DNA from 3 places in the Arthrobacter sp. KN11-1C genome. Region 2 is predicted to be linked to each of the others. Evidence: riboswitches for the same ligand, from Rfam matches in the RefSeq annotation. Region 2 holds a riboswitch; each other region holds the start of a gene.

Region 1 (4,897 bases), 350 kb from region 2:
CAGTCGGAGCGCCAGCACGGGGTCGTCGTTGGTGTAGGCGAAGACCTTGAAGCCGCGGTCCACGAGTTTCTCCGTTGCATCCACCAATTCCACGGCGTCGGGCAGCAGCGTCTGCTCGTCGGCGATGACCTCGAGCTTGACCCAATCCGTTTCCAAGGCCTCCCGGGCAAGTTCAGCTGTCATGACAGCATCCTTGGCGGTAAAACAACCGGCCGTGTTGGGCAGGACCCGGATACCGTGGTCCACGAGCAACTGGAACAGCGAACCTGTTTCCGTCGGTGAGTACCTCCGCATGGCAACGGTGGTGAGTTCCGTGCCGGAGGCCAGCAAGGCCGCGCCCAGGCCGTCCAGGCTCGGGGCTCCGCCGGTCCCCATGATGAGGCGCGAGCCGAACTCAACCCCGTCGATCACCAGGGCGTCTGTCCGGGTGCTTGCTGCTTGCGTGCTTGATGCGGTCATGGTTCAGCCTCCCTGTACTGCGGTAACGATTTCGAGTTCGTCGCCCTCTGCGAGCGCGGTGGCAGCCCATTGGCTGCGCGGCACCACTTCGGAATTGCGTGCGACGGCGACTCCGATCTTGCGTCCGTCGGCCGCCTGGCCGCTGGGGTCCACAAGCCGTCCGGTGATGTGGCTGACGAGTGTGGTCACGGACGCGCCGTCGCCCAGCGTGTGGTCTGTGCCGTTCAATTTGATGTTCATGCGTGGTCCTTCGGAAGGGGATTTGGGGTGTCGGCCGAGGGGCCGCCTGTGGATGCCCTCGCTGCTGAGAGCGGGCGGGAGAAGCGGTCCGGGCGGAATTTGTTCCACCGCGGATCGGCGTTGCCATCCATGAGTCCGACGCAGATTTTCGCCGCTGCCGGGGTGAGGAGCACGCCGTGCCGGAAAAAGCCGCTGGCCACGATGAGGCCCGGCACGGTTCCTTCGCGACCTTCGACGCGGCCCAGCAGCGGTGCGTTGTCCGGTGTGCCGGGGCGGGCACGGGCGGTCGCCTCGAGGAGTTCCAGTTCGGCAACAGCCGGAACCAGTACCTGGGCGTCGCGGAGCAATTGGTACACGCCGCCGGCTGACACCGGGTTGGATCCTCCCCCGGACGCCGACAAACCGTCTTCGCGTTGCGTTGCGCCGATCACCACGGTCCCGTCGCCGCGGGGAACGATATACACGGGCACTCCGCGCACCATCCCACGGACGGTGGCGGTGACAAGGGGTTGCAGGTGCTCCGGGACGCGCAGCCTCAGTATGTCGCCGTACACGGGACGCAGTGGCAGCGACAATCCATCCGGCAGGCCGTTCAAGCGGGCAGCATCCAGTCCGTTGGCCACCACTGTTTCGGCTGCGAGGATTTTGGCGCCCGAACCGAGCACCGCCCCGACGACGCGCCCTTCCTCCCATAGGAGGCCCGCCGCTGTGTCGTGGACCGCAAACCCGTCCCCGGCCCCCGCGATCCAGCTCGAATCGCCGGGCTGGTGGTCTGCCAAGGCACCGAGAATCGCGGCCGAGAGCCGGCGCGGATCCACTTGGTGATCGCCCGGGATATCGAAAGCACAGGAAATCTGCGGGCTCAAGAGCGGCTCGCGCTCCCGCGCCTCGCGCAACGGGACGGATTCCACCACCAGGCCATGGGCGAGCTGGACGTCACGAAGGTCGGCGAGCGCCCGGCGGTCCGCGGCGTCCGCACCGACGGCGAGGGTCGGCGTCGTGCGGTAACCCGTGCCGCGTCCGGCACTGGAGGCGGTCACATTGCGTTCGAAGTCCGGCCACAGCGCCGAGGATTCGAGCATGAGCTCCAGGAGGTCCTCTTCCTGGTAGTGGAGTTCACTGACGGGCGCCAACATGCCGGCCGCCGCAAAGGTGGCACCGCTCGCCGGTGCGGGATCGATCAGGGCAACCGAGCGGCCGGAGCTGCGGGCTTCCCACGCGATGCCCAGGCCGATGACGCCGCCCCCGATCACCGCCACATCCGCGTGCAGGGGCCCGTTCCGGGTGTTTGCTTTTTCCATGGAGTCCTTCCCTACGCCGGTACTAGCCGGATCAGGTCAAGCGGTCGGCGCTGAAGCCCTCTCAGCCGCGCGGCGATTGTGACCGCCGCCGCGGCTCCCGCGGTACCAGCCCAGTTTAGAGGAACTACTCTGTTTCCATGACCCAGCACGATGTCCACACCACCGCCCGCCTGTACCTCTGCACCGACGCCCGCAAGCAACAGGGTGATTTTGAGCAATTCGTCGATGCCGCGTTCGAGGGCGGCGTGGACATCATCCAGCTGCGTGACAAGACCATCGAAGCCGCCGAGGAACTGGAACTCCTGGAGATCCTGCAGGCCGTCGCGCACCGTCACGGCCGTCTCTGGGCAGTCAACGACCGCGCGGACATAGCTTCCCTCTCCGGCGCACCGGTGTTCCATATCGGCCAAAAGGACATCCCGCTGCGCTCGGCCCGGAAGCTGCTCCACGACCCCGCCATCATCGGCCTCTCCACGCACACTCCGGAACAGATTGACGCAGCCATCGCCGCGTCTCCCGGCCGCAGCGGACTGGACTACTTCTGCGTCGGGCCAGTGTGGGCCACTCCCACCAAGCCGGGACGCTCCGCCGTCGGGCTCGATTTGGTGAAGTATGCCGCCAACGCGGTGAAGCAGGCAGACGCCGAGACAGTCGGCGGCGTGGTGCTCCCCTGGTTCGCGATCGGGGGCATCGATCTGGGCAACGTCGAAGAGGTGGTGGAGGCCGGGGCAAGCCGCATCGTGGTGGTCCGCGCCATCACCGAGGCAGAGGATCCGACGGCGGCAGCCCAGGCACTCCTGGCCGCCCTCGACGCCGCGGCGGCCTAGCGAGACGCCGAAAGATTTTGGAGTTACCCTGACTTTCGTGTCACATCAGCGGATAGCCCCGAATGTCAGTGAAACGTCGAACCAGCTTGCGGAAGCACTGGCTGCGCTTCGGACTGAACTCGAGCTGCCTGCAGGCTATCCCGCTGAAGCGCTGCGCGACGCCGAAGCGGCGGTTTCCGGACACACCCTGCCGGTGCAGGACCTCACCGACGTTCCGTTCATCACGATCGACCCGGCCTCTTCCACGGATCTCGACCAGGCGCTCTTCATAGACCGCTCCGGCGATGGTTACAGGGTCCTCTACGCCATCTCCGATGTGCCCTCCTTCGTGCCCCCGGGAGGCGCGCTCGACGCCGAAACCCGCCACCGCGGTCAAACGTTCTATGCCCCGGACGGCCGCATACCGCTGCACCCCGAGATCATCAGCGAACACGCCGGAAGCCTGTTGGCCGGGCAGACGTGCGGCGCGTTCGTGTGGGACTTCGAACTCGACGCCGAAGCGGAGTTCCGTACCGTCTCCGTGCGTCGGGCAAGCGTACGCAGCCGCGCCAAGCTCAACTACAAGGGCGTGCAGGCGGAGATCGATTCCGGCGCGGCCGATCCCGTCCTCCAGCTCCTCAAGGAGGTCGGGCTCAAACGGGTGGAACTCGAACGCCGCCGCGGCGGAGCCAGCCTGAACATGCCTGAGCAGGAAATCGTGCAGCTGCCCGACGGCGAGGGGTACAGGATCGTCGCAGCGCCCTCGCTGCCGGTGGAGGACTGGAACGCCCAGATTTCGCTCATGACCGGGATGGCAGCCGCCCAGCTGATGCTCGACGGCAAAGTAGGAATCCTGCGGACCATGCCCGCCCCCGACGAGCGTTCGTTGCTCCATTTCAAACGGCAAACCGGGGCACTTGGCAAACCCTGGACCGAGGGGACCAGCTATGGCGAGTACCTGCGGAGCCTCGACGCCAAGGACCCCCGGCAACTGGCCATCCTCCATTCGGCGGGGCTGCTTTTCCGTGGTGCCGGCTACACGCCTTTCGACGGCGAGGTCCCGGACAGCGTGATGCAGTCCGCCATCGGCGCACCGTATGCCCACACCACCGCGCCGTTGCGCCGGCTGGTCGATCGGTTTGTCCTGGTCATCTGCGAAGCGCTCAGCAATGGAACCGAGATACCAGCATGGGCCCGGGATGCTTTGCCGAGCCTGCCCGAGATCATGGCGTCATCCGACCAGCTGGCCGCGAAGATGGAGCACTTGGCCTTGGACACGGTGGAGGCAGCGCTCCTGGTCAACCACATCGGACAGGAATTCGACGCCGTGGTGATTTCCGGATCGAAGCCCGCCAAAAACAACGGGAACGGCAACGGGAACAGCCACAACGGCAACAACGAGAACGGCAACGGGAACGGAGCCCAGCACGGCCCCTACGGCGTCGTGCAGATCGCCGAGCCCGCGGTCACCGCTCGTTGCGACGGCGAAATGGAGTCCGGAACGAAGGTCCGCGTGAAACTGCTCGACGCGGACATTGCCACCCGCCAAATCACCTTCGAGCTGCTCCCGTAGCGCACTTCGTCCGCGGGGCCGGGACCGTGATCCGGGGTTTATTGTCCCCAGACGCTAGACTGTGTAAGTAGTAATGGATGCCCGGTCGTTGATTCAGTTCATTTTTTGACATCAACAAGCCCGCCCCTACGCGATCTTGAGATACACCAGCTGGTCCCCAGTGCCAGTATTTAGATAGCCCGCGATCGGCTTCCACTGGATTTGCTTGCGCCCATCCGTGCTCCGGAACGGCCCTGCCACAACCGTTGAGCACGCAGCGCAGCCCAAATGAATAAGGAAACTCCACTGTGAGTGAATTGCACACCCATGAAGTTCTGACCGACGGAACCGAAACGATCGAACCCGAGGAAACCATTTCCTCGGACGAAACACCCCACGAGATCGCGGAAAAGACGTTCGCCGACTACAACGTCCGCGCCGACATCGTCGAATCCCTCGCCGACGCCGGAATCACCCACCCATTCCCCATCCAGGCCATGACCCTCCCGGTCGCCCTGGGCGGCCACGACATCATCGGC
Region 2 (4,897 bases):
GCGGCCATGTCGTAGCGCATTCCCAAGGCGCGATTTCCGCCATGTTGGCCGCGGTGGAACGGCCGGACCTGGTCCGGTCCCTCGTCTTGGTGGAGCCGGCTTGTCTTTCATTGACGGCCGAATTGCCCGCCACTGCGGCTTACCGGGCACTCATGGAGCCGTTGTTCCGGGTCCGGCACGAACTCAGCGATGACGATTACCAGCGCGAATTTGTCCGCCGCGCGTTTTCCTCCGAGGCGGCGGTCCTCAGCACCCCCGAGGCCCGCCGGACCGCCCGGCGGCTGCGGCTCCAGGCTCCGCCGTGGGAAGCGCCCCTGCACATCGTGCCTGGAGTCCCCACGCTTGTCCTGACCGGTGGTTGGGAGCCCCTGTACGAAGAGATCGCCGGCTACCTGCAGGAAACCGGCGCCCTCCGCCGCGTTGCGGCTGGAGGACACCGGCCTCATGACTCCGTTGAAGGAGACCGGATCATCCGCTCCTTCATCGCGGACGTCAGCCGCGCAGGATCAGTCCAAGCGTCCTGATCAGTTCAGGCTTCCTGAATTCGCGCCGCGGTTTCCTCCGGGAACTTCAAGCTCGGGCAAATAGACCTTGCCGCCCGATGCCAGGAACTCAGCGCTCTTTTCGCGCATCCCGCTAAACATTTCCGCGATGGCCGCTTGGGAATCCGCGGAGCCGTACTCGTCGCGGATGTCCTGGCTGATCCGCATGGAGCAGAATTTCGGTCCGCACATCGAACAGAAGTGTGCCGTCTTGGCCGGTTCGGCCGGGAGCGTCTCGTCATGGAACGCTTCCGCCGTGACCGGATCCAACGACAAGGCGAACTGGTCACGCCAGCGGAACTCGAAGCGGGCCTTGGAGAGGGCATCGTCGCGCTCGTGGGCGCCCGGGTGTCCCTTGGCGAGGTCCGCGGCGTGGGCGGCGATCTTGTAGGTGATCACACCGGTCTTGACGTCGTCCTTGTTTGGCAGGCCCAAGTGTTCCTTCGGGGTGACATAGCAGAGCATCGCGGTTCCGTAGCGTGCGATTTCCGTGGCGCCGATGGCTGAGGTGATGTGGTCGTAGCCCGGAGCGACGTCGGTGACCAAGGGTCCCAGGGTGTAGAACGGGGCGCCGTCGCACAGCTCCTGCTGACGCTCCACGTTCTCCCGCACCAAGTGGAACGGAATGTGGCCGGGGCCCTCCACCATGACCTGGACGTCGAATTCCCATGCCCGCTTCGTCAGCTCGGCCAAGGTGTCGAGCTCGGCGAACTGTGCGGCATCGTTGGCGTCCGCCGTCGCTCCCGGGCGCAGTCCATCACCCAGCGAGAACGCGACGTCGTACTTGGCGAAGATTTCGCAGAGTTCGTCGAAATGCGTGTAGAGGAAGTTTTCCTCGTGGTGCGCCAGGCACCAGCCCGCCATGATGGAGCCGCCGCGGGAAACGATGCCCGTCACGCGGTTCGCGGTGAGCGGCACGTACCGCAGCAACACGCCGGCGTGGATGGTCATGTAGTCCACGCCCTGCTCGCATTGTTCAATGACGGTGTCGCGGAAGATCTCCCAGCTGAGTTTGTTGGCTTCTCCGTTGACCTTCTCGAGGGCCTGGTAAATCGGCACGGTGCCGATCGGTACGGGGGAGTTGCGGATGATCCATTCGCGGGTGGTGTGGATGTCGTCACCCGTGGACAGGTCCATGACGGTGTCGGCGCCCCATTGCGTGGCCCACTGCAACTTGTCCACTTCTTCAGCGATGGAGCTGGTGACGGCCGAATTGCCGATGTTGGCATTGATCTTCACCAGGAACGCCTTGCCGATGATCATCGGTTCGGATTCGGGGTGGTTGATGTTGTTGGGGATGATGGCCCGGCCGGCGGCGACTTCGCTGCGGACCAGTTCCACATCGCAGTTCTCGCGAAGTGCCACGAATTGCATTTCGGGCGTGACGATGCCCTGTTTGGCGTAATGCATCTGCGTCACGGTCTTGCCGTCGACGGCGCGGCGGGGCACCGGCTGTGCGCCCTTCCACTCCGCGGAGGCGGCTCCGCGGCGCACGGCCGATTTGCCGTCGTCGAGCAGGTTCCGTTCGCGGCCGCTGTAAGCCTCGGTGTCGCCACGTGCTTCGATCCACTCGCTCCGGAACGGTTCGAGGCCCACTACGGGATTACTCCCCGGCCCTGCCGTGCGGTACACCCGGAAGGGGGCGTTGGCCTCGCCGTTGGGAGATGGTTCCAGGGCTATTTCCGTGACCGGGACACGGATTCCCGTCGCTGTGTCCTCCAGGAACGCGAGGGAATGCGACTTGAGCGACTGTGTCACCTCCTGCGCCGATTCGTTTTGGGCAGGGCTCAGCTGTGTTTCTTTGGTGCTCAAGGAGTACTCACTTCCTTCGCCGGCATTACCCGGACAGGTTCAACGGTCGCAGGCTGCGTCAGCCCGATCTCAGCCCTTGCAAGGGCCCCCGTGTGGTCGTAGATGAAGCTACCACAGCCGGGAGTCCTCGAGACAGATGTGACCGAGGACAGATGTGACTGCCCCGGCGACGGCGCCTGAGTCTAGGGTGGATTCATGGCGGAAATCATCGAATTCAGCGGCGCTGTCCTCACCGGGCCGGAGGAGGAACTGCGAGGTCTCTGGTCGGTCGACGGACGGATGACCTTTGTCCGCCCCCTCGCGAAACCGGACGTAGTGCTGGATGGATGGGTGCTGCCCGGCTTGGTCGACGCGCATTGCCATGTTGGCTTGGGCAAGGGCGGAGCTGTCGACGAGGAGACTGCCCGCTTGCAGGCGACGGCGGACAGGAAGGCCGGGACTCTCTTGATCCGCGACGCCGGTTCCGCGAGCGACACGCGCTGGCTGCAGCGCCGCACGGACATGCCCAGAATCATCCGCGCGGGCAGGCATATCGCGAGGCAACGCCGTTACATCCCCGGGCTGGCCGAAGAAGTCGAGCCGGAGGATCTGGTGGAAGCGGTGCGCAAGCAGGCACGGTCCGGGGACGGCTGGGTCAAGATCGTCGGGGACTGGATCGACCGCTCCGCCGGGGATCTCGGCCCGTCCTTTCCGGCGGCCGTCGTCAAGGACGCTGTCGCGGCGGCGCACGACGAGGGGGCCCGGGTGACCGCCCATTGCTTCGCCGAAGGGACCATCGACGACATGCTCGACGCCGGCATCGACTGCATCGAGCACGCCACCGGATTGTTGCCGCACCACATTCCCCGGCTGCTGGACCAAGGCGTACCGATCGTCCCCACCCTCATCAACATTGCGACGTTCCCGGACATCGCGAAACAGGCGGAAGCGAAGTTCCCCCGTTACGCCGCCCACATGATCGCGCTCTGGGAGCGTCGGCATGAGCGGATCCTCGAGGCGTTCGACGCCGGGGTGCGGGTATACGCCGGGACGGACGCCGGCAGCGTCATCAAGCACGGCCGGATCGGCGAGGAGATCCTGGAACTGCACCGGGCCGGCCTGCCGCCGGCCGCCGCGCTCGACGCCGCCTGCTGGTCCGCCCGCGAGTGGCTGGGGGCCGACGCCATCAGCGAAGGCGCCAGTGCCGACGTCGTGCTCTACGCAAACGATCCCCGCGCGTCCCTTGAGGTGGTGTTGAAACCGCAGTGCACCGTGTTGAGGGGGCACCTTTCCCGACGTGCCGGGCATTAGGAATAAATTGAAGCTTCAAGTAATTTAGATATATAGAGGTTGCCGAAGGGCGGCGCCACAAAAAGCCGGGAGTTTCACATGACCACCACATCCAGCCAGGATCTCCTTCCTGCAGAACTCACCATGGGCACCGTCATGCTCAAAGTGGGGGACATGAAGCTCATGGGCGACTACTACGAGCGGGCGCTCGGCCTGGAGGTCGTCGCCGAGCAGGACGGCGGGCTCTACTTCGGCCGGCTCGGCAAGCCGTTGGTGCACCTCGCCCCCGCCTCCGGGCTCCAGATCCCGGGTCGCGGAGAGGCCGGACTCTTCCACACGGCTCTGCTCTTCGCGGACCAGTCATCCCTCGCCGCAACTGTTGCCTCCGCGGCGCAGTACGAGCCCCACGCCTTCGTCGGCAGCGCGGACCACCTGGTCAGCGAGGCCTTCTACTTCACCGACCCCGAGGGCAACGGCATCGAGCTCTACTACGACAAGCCCCGCGAGGGCTGGGAGTGGAACGGCAATTCGGTCGTCATGGACAGCCTGCCGCTCCCTCCGCAGCGCTACCTCCAGCAGTATCTGAGCGAAACGGCGGTGACCGGCCAGCATGAGGCGGGCGCCGGCGTCGGGCATGTCCACCTCCAAGTGGGCGACGTCAAGACCGCCCATGACTTCTACGTCGACACTCTCGGCTTCGAGCAGACCGCCGGCTGGCACGGGCAGGCCCTGTTCGTCTCCGCGGGCGGGTACCACCACCACATGGCCATGAACGTGTGGAACAGCCGCGGTGCGGGTCCGCGCAAGGACACGCTCGGTCTCGGCGAGGTGGTCATCGAAGTGCCGTCAGGCGACGACGTCGGCGCGCTCGCGGACCGCCTCAAGGTTGCCGGCATCGCCGCCCACCACACCGGCCAGGAACTGCGCTTCGAGGACCCGTGGCGCAACCGGCTGCGCGTCGCCGTCCGCTACGCTTGATCCGACGGCGTGGCGCATTTTCGGCCGCCGCGCCGCAGCTCCGTAGCCACGAATGAATGAGAGTAGTTTCCATGGGCTTTGCTGAAATCTTTGTTGCCACCCACGATGAAGCACTCAAGAGGGCCGCTGCCCTGGAGAAGGGCAGTGACCTATCCGGCGCCGCGGTCCGGATCCCGGGAATCAGCGATTTCGAAGTAGAACAGCTTGGCGACCTCGCCGGCACGGCCGTGCATGCAGCCGGTGCCGACTATGAGCTCGCTTTGGTGGACGTCACCAGTGACGCCTTGCTCGGGGTC
Region 3 (4,897 bases), 1.4 Mb from region 2:
AGGAGCAACTCGCCGGCGTTCCGTGCCCCGGAGCTGCCCCCGGAACCGGCCGCAGTTCCCGAACGTGGCCGGGTGGCCGGGACGTACCCGGGGACCCAGACGCCCGCAGCAATGAGCATGTCCCTTGCTTGGACCAACACCGTCTCCGGATCGCCGTCCAGGAGAACCGCCGGCGTCGAGCCTTCCGTGGAGGAGGAACTGCCCGGCTGGAGCACCACGATCCGGTCCACGAGGTCTTTCCAGACGGAGACCCGGTGCTCCACCACCACCAACGTGGCGCCGGTCTTGTCGAGGCAGCGGCCCACGGCGTCGCGGACCTCCAGCACGCCCGCGGGGTCGAGGTTGGCGGTCGGCTCGTCCAGAAGGATCAGGCCCGGCCGCATCGCCAGGATACCGGCCAACGCAAGGCGCTGTTTCTGCCCGCCCGAGAGGGCCGACGTCGGGTGGTCGAGCGCAAAGTTGCCGCTGGCACTGCCACCGGCACTACGCCGCAGCCCGACGTCGTCGAGCGCTTCACCGACGCGCTTCCAAATCTCCTCCCGGGGCACGCAAAGGTTCTCGGCACCGAACGCGACGTCGTCGCCCAACCGGGAGAGCACCACCTGGGTTTCCGGGTCCTGCTGCATGAGTCCGGCACGGCCGCGCTGGGCCTTTGGCGAAACACCGTCCACGAGCAACGAGCCGGTCTCGTCGGCGTCGTCCCCTTCCTCGCCCAGCACGCCTGCCAGGGCATGCAGGAGCGTCGACTTGCCCGCGCCCGAGGGGCCGAGCAGCAGCACGCGCTCTCCCGGACGGATGTCCAGGTCCAGGGCGTGGATGGCCTGCGTGGTGCGGCCAGCGTGGCGCCAGCCCCAGCCTTGCGCGGAAATGGCGGCGGGTCGCACCACGGCAGAGGTGCCGGAATCAGGACTGGGCATCAGGAAAAGACGGGCTCCGAGGCGGCCTTGCGGGACGCGAACGCGCTCAGGACGCCGGTCCTTGCCAGGCCACGGGTAGCGATCCAGGACAGGCCTCCGGCAATGACGGCCCCGGAGATCGTGCAGAACACGATGTACGCGAGCTTGTCGACCGGTTCGTAGGCGATGTTCCAGCCCCACGGCAGGAAGGAGTCGTTCAGGCCGCAGAACAGGCCCGCGCCGGCACCGGCCAGCAGGGACACCGGCAGGTTGAACTTCTTGTACATGAAGGCCAGGAAGATGAGTTCCGCGCCAAGGCCCTGGAGCAGACCCGAGATCAGCACCGTGGTGCCGTACTGGTTACCCATGATGAGCTCGCTGGTGGCGGCCACAATTTCGCAGAAAATTGCCGCACCGGGCTTGCGGACGATGAGCATGCCCAGCACTGCCGGAATCATCCAACCGCCGGCGATCAGGCCGCCCAACGGAGGGTAACCGGCGGTCGCTGGGGTGACGACGAGAGCCATCTGGTCCCATGCCCAGAAGATCACGCCACCGGCGATGGAGATCAGCGCCGCCACGACAATGTCCACGACGCGCCAATTGTAGGCAGGCTTGGTGAGGCCCGTCCTTGCAGAAATACCAGTCATTTTGTCCTCCTGAGGAACAGGAGGGGAAAGTGTTCCCGGTTGCCTGCGAGCGGCTTCCGCCGCGCCGGTTCCGGACACTATGAGAACTCGACTCCCTTGCGCCGGTACTAGCCGGATCAGGTTCGAGGGTCTGCGGCTGTCCGCACTCTCAGCGCCCGTCCTCCGTGCCGCATTGCTGCGAGCCCGACGGCGGCGCTCCCCTGTCGTTATCAATCCACCCTTTTGGGCGTGGTTCAGTTTACACCTTGGCAGGGTTTCGAAGCCTGGACAAAGACGCGAACCGACGGATTCTGCTCGATCATTCGCCGGGTGGGCGCAGTCGGGCCCGGAATGGCGCGGGCGGCCACAGAAACTGGGAGAATGATCCAGCAGAATGTGACGCAGAAGCGCAGGCAAAGGAGCGGTCTTGGCAGGGATTGACGAAACGAACAGCACGGCCGAACCGAGACTCGCCGCGAGCGTGATCCTGGTCCGCGACGCCGCGGTTCCGGAGGGCTCCGAAGATGCGGCGCGCGCTTTGGAAGTGTTCGTCCAGCACCGGGTGAGCACGATGGACTTCGCCGCCGGAATGGTCGTTTTCCCCGGCGGCCGGGTGGACCAGGCGGACAGCTCCGGCTGGGACTTCGCGGACGACGTCGTCGAGCGGCACGCCGCCGCATGGCACCGGAGCAGCATCGCCGCCGAGCCCTCTTCCGCCCCGTTGAACGCCGGCCGCGTACTGGCGGCCGCACAGCGCGAGGTTTTCGAAGAGGCCGGGCTGAAACTCGACGCTGCCACCCTCCGTCCGTGGGCCAACTGGGTCACCCCGGCAGACCAGCCCAAGCGCTTCGACACCTACTTCTACCTTGCCTGCCCGGTTTCCGGTGCCGAGCCAAGGCACCAGACCACGGAAGCGTCATCCTCCCTGTGGATGCCGGTCCGCGCAATCCTTGATGCCGAAGCCGCCGGAACACTCAAGCTCATGCCGCCCACCTTGGTGCTGCTGGATGAGCTCCTCGCCCTCGGCACGATGGAAGCTGTGCTGGCCGAGAGCCGTGACATCGTTCCCGTGCGTCCAAACCCGGGGGCCCTGCAGGAGTTCTTCCGGCTGAGGCACCAGGCGCCATCCGATGCTCCGGAACTGCCCTGAAGTGGGGTTAGGCTGGGGACGGTCCTGTTTCCTCCCGCAAGGAGTCCCGGAATGAACTTCTTCTTCAAACTGCTCGGCACCGGCGTGAGCATCGGCGCAGGCTTTGCTGGCACCAAGCTCGTCAACGCCCTGTGGGAAAAAACCACGGGCAACAAGCCACCCAAGGGCAACGACGACATGGAAGCGAGCCTGCGTTCCGCCCTGACCTTCGCCCTGATTTCCGCCGCTGTCAGCGCCGTCATCCAGGTTGTCGCGGGCCGGGGTACGAAGCGCGCCATCTCGCACTTCGAAAAGACGCAGGACGTCGTCTAGGCGGACGGTCCGCCGTTAGCGCCCGCGCCCCCGCTATCCCGGGCGTCGCGGGCGTTGCCGCCATCCCGGACGCTCCCGCCGTCGCGCGTGCTCCCGGTGCGGGGCACTTCCGAAGCGGCTTCCTGGGCTTTCTCCGCTGCACGTTGACCGGCAGCCCGCAATACCACGGCCTCGAGTTCGTCTATGCTCAGCAGCTCGGGGTGGAGGTGCTTGGTCCGGTAGCCTGCGCGGCCCACCATGTGTGCGGACACGGGCACGGTCAGCAATTGGAAGATCCAGGCGACCGCCAGGATCGGCCACACCCACCATTCGCGCATCTGCAGCCCGATAGCCGCCAAGAGAAGGAACAACCCCAGCACTTGGGGCTTGGTGGCTGCGTGCATGCGGCTCATGAGGTCCGGGAAGCGCAACAGGCCGATTGCCGCGCCCAATGACATCAGCGCACCGACAATCAGCAGCACCGCGGTGACGGCGTCGATGACGGCGTCCGCTCCGGTGGCGTTAGGAGTCATTGACTTGTCCTCTCCTGTCGGCCACGAACCGGGCCACCGTCACCGATCCGACGAAGCCGATCAGCGTCAGAGCGACGAGCAGCACGAGGTTGTTGAGGTGCCTGTTGACGGCCATGTCGATGGCCAGCGCTGCACCCAATATGGCGAGCAGCACATCCGAGGCGAGCACCCGGTCCAGCAGCGAAGGCCCGACGGCGATCCTGTAGATCGCGCCCGCCGCCGCGAGGCTAAGAATCACCGCCGTGACGATCAGCACGATGTCCTTCATGAGCCAGCTCCCCTCGTTGCAGGCCAGCCTTCGGCCTGGAGTGCGTCCATTTCGGCCCGGGTACCCATGATCCGGATCAGCGAGGCCTCCGTGTCCTGGACGTCCTTGCGCAGCTTGGCGGTGTCCACCACGTTGCGGACATTGAGTCCGTGGATATAGAGCGTGGACGTCGAGCGATCCACCTCCACCACCAAGGAACCCGGAATCAGCGAAATCACGTGCCCGGTGGCCGTCACCATGAGGTCGGAACGGCTGCGCAGGGGAACAGCAACCACTGCGTTGGTTACCGAAGGACCCCGGAAGACCGCCAGGTACATGACTTGGAAGCTCGCGGCCACCACTTTGCCGAGGAACACCACGGCGAAAGGAATGGCGCGCAGCACGTTGAAACGCCCGCTGAGCTCCACGGGAGGCAAATAGAAGACCCTTGCTACCACCACCGCGATCAGTGCACCGAACACCAAGTTGCCCGGGCTGAAGTCCCGCCAAAGCGCACCCCAGACGACCACCAGCCAGACCAGCAGGGGCAACTCCGTGCGGAACGAAATCCTCTTTCGACTCACTTTCCACCTCCCTGCGGTGGAGTCGACGCATCCGGCCCAGCGATGTCCGGAACTTTCGCATTCCCGCCGAGCACGGAATGGATGTACGCCGTACGGTCCAGCATCTGTGTCGCGGAGTTTCCGGCCAATTGGAAGAGCGGACCCGCAAAGACGGTCAGGGCCATGCCAAAGACCACCAGCGCGGCGGTCGGCCCCACCATGGTCCGTGGAAGCAGCCCGACGGCCGCAGTGTCCTTCAGGACCGGGGCCGGGTAGTCCGCGTCCTCGGGTTTCCGCCAGAATGCGCGGTTCCAGACGCGGGCGATCGCCAACAAGGTCAAGAGGCTCGTGACCACGCCTCCCACGACCAAGGTTATGGACAACGGTGTCCCCAGGGCGATGCCTGCCTGCAGGAGTCCAAGCTTCCCCAGGAACCCGGAGAAGGGCGGAATTCCCGCGAGGTTCATCGCTGGAATGAAGAACAGCAGCGCCAGGAGCGGAGAGAGCTTGGCAAGCCCACCCAGCCGGTCCATGGACGAGCTGCCGCCCCGGCGCTCGATCAAACCCGTGACCAGGAACAGGCTCGTT

What was found. A riboswitch is a leader RNA that binds a small molecule or an ion and turns the genes downstream of it on or off. The one in region 2 is predicted to bind thiamine pyrophosphate.
Region 1: linked by a shared signal. The riboswitch ahead of thiO (glycine oxidase ThiO) and the one ahead of thiC (phosphomethylpyrimidine synthase ThiC) in region 2 are both predicted to bind thiamine pyrophosphate.
Region 3: linked by a shared signal. The riboswitch ahead of ACSBOX_RS01685 (ECF transporter S component) and the one ahead of thiC (phosphomethylpyrimidine synthase ThiC) in region 2 are both predicted to bind thiamine pyrophosphate.

The regions. Positions count from the first base shown of each region.
Region 1 is NZ_CP197467.1:1,367,462-1,372,358, reverse strand. It holds gene ACSBOX_RS06475 (thiazole synthase) at 1-459, opposite strand, end outside; gene thiS (sulfur carrier protein ThiS) at 463-699, opposite strand; gene thiO (glycine oxidase ThiO) at 696-2,000, opposite strand; TPP riboswitch at 1,992-2,111, opposite strand; gene thiE (thiamine phosphate synthase) at 2,138-2,827, shown strand; gene ACSBOX_RS06455 (RNB domain-containing ribonuclease) at 2,865-4,379, shown strand; gene ACSBOX_RS06450 (DEAD/DEAH box helicase) at 4,667-4,897, shown strand, end outside.
Region 2 is NZ_CP197467.1:1,718,912-1,723,808, forward strand. It holds gene ACSBOX_RS08025 (alpha/beta hydrolase) at 1-524, shown strand, start outside; gene thiC (phosphomethylpyrimidine synthase ThiC) at 525-2,354, opposite strand; TPP riboswitch at 2,349-2,456, opposite strand; gene ACSBOX_RS08035 (amidohydrolase family protein) at 2,550-3,644, shown strand; gene ACSBOX_RS08040 (VOC family protein) at 3,723-4,601, shown strand; gene ACSBOX_RS08045 (hypothetical protein) at 4,673-4,897, shown strand, end outside.
Region 3 is NZ_CP197467.1:342,185-347,081, reverse strand. It holds gene ACSBOX_RS01690 (ABC transporter ATP-binding protein) at 1-917, opposite strand, end outside; gene ACSBOX_RS01685 (ECF transporter S component) at 917-1,546, opposite strand; TPP riboswitch at 1,622-1,758, opposite strand; gene ACSBOX_RS01680 (NUDIX hydrolase) at 1,953-2,675, shown strand; gene ACSBOX_RS01675 (DUF4235 domain-containing protein) at 2,727-2,987, shown strand; gene mnhG (monovalent cation/H(+) antiporter subunit G) at 2,984-3,499, opposite strand; gene ACSBOX_RS01665 (monovalent cation/H+ antiporter complex subunit F) at 3,489-3,767, opposite strand; gene ACSBOX_RS01660 (Na+/H+ antiporter subunit E) at 3,764-4,330, opposite strand; gene ACSBOX_RS01655 (Na+/H+ antiporter subunit D) at 4,327-4,897, opposite strand, start outside.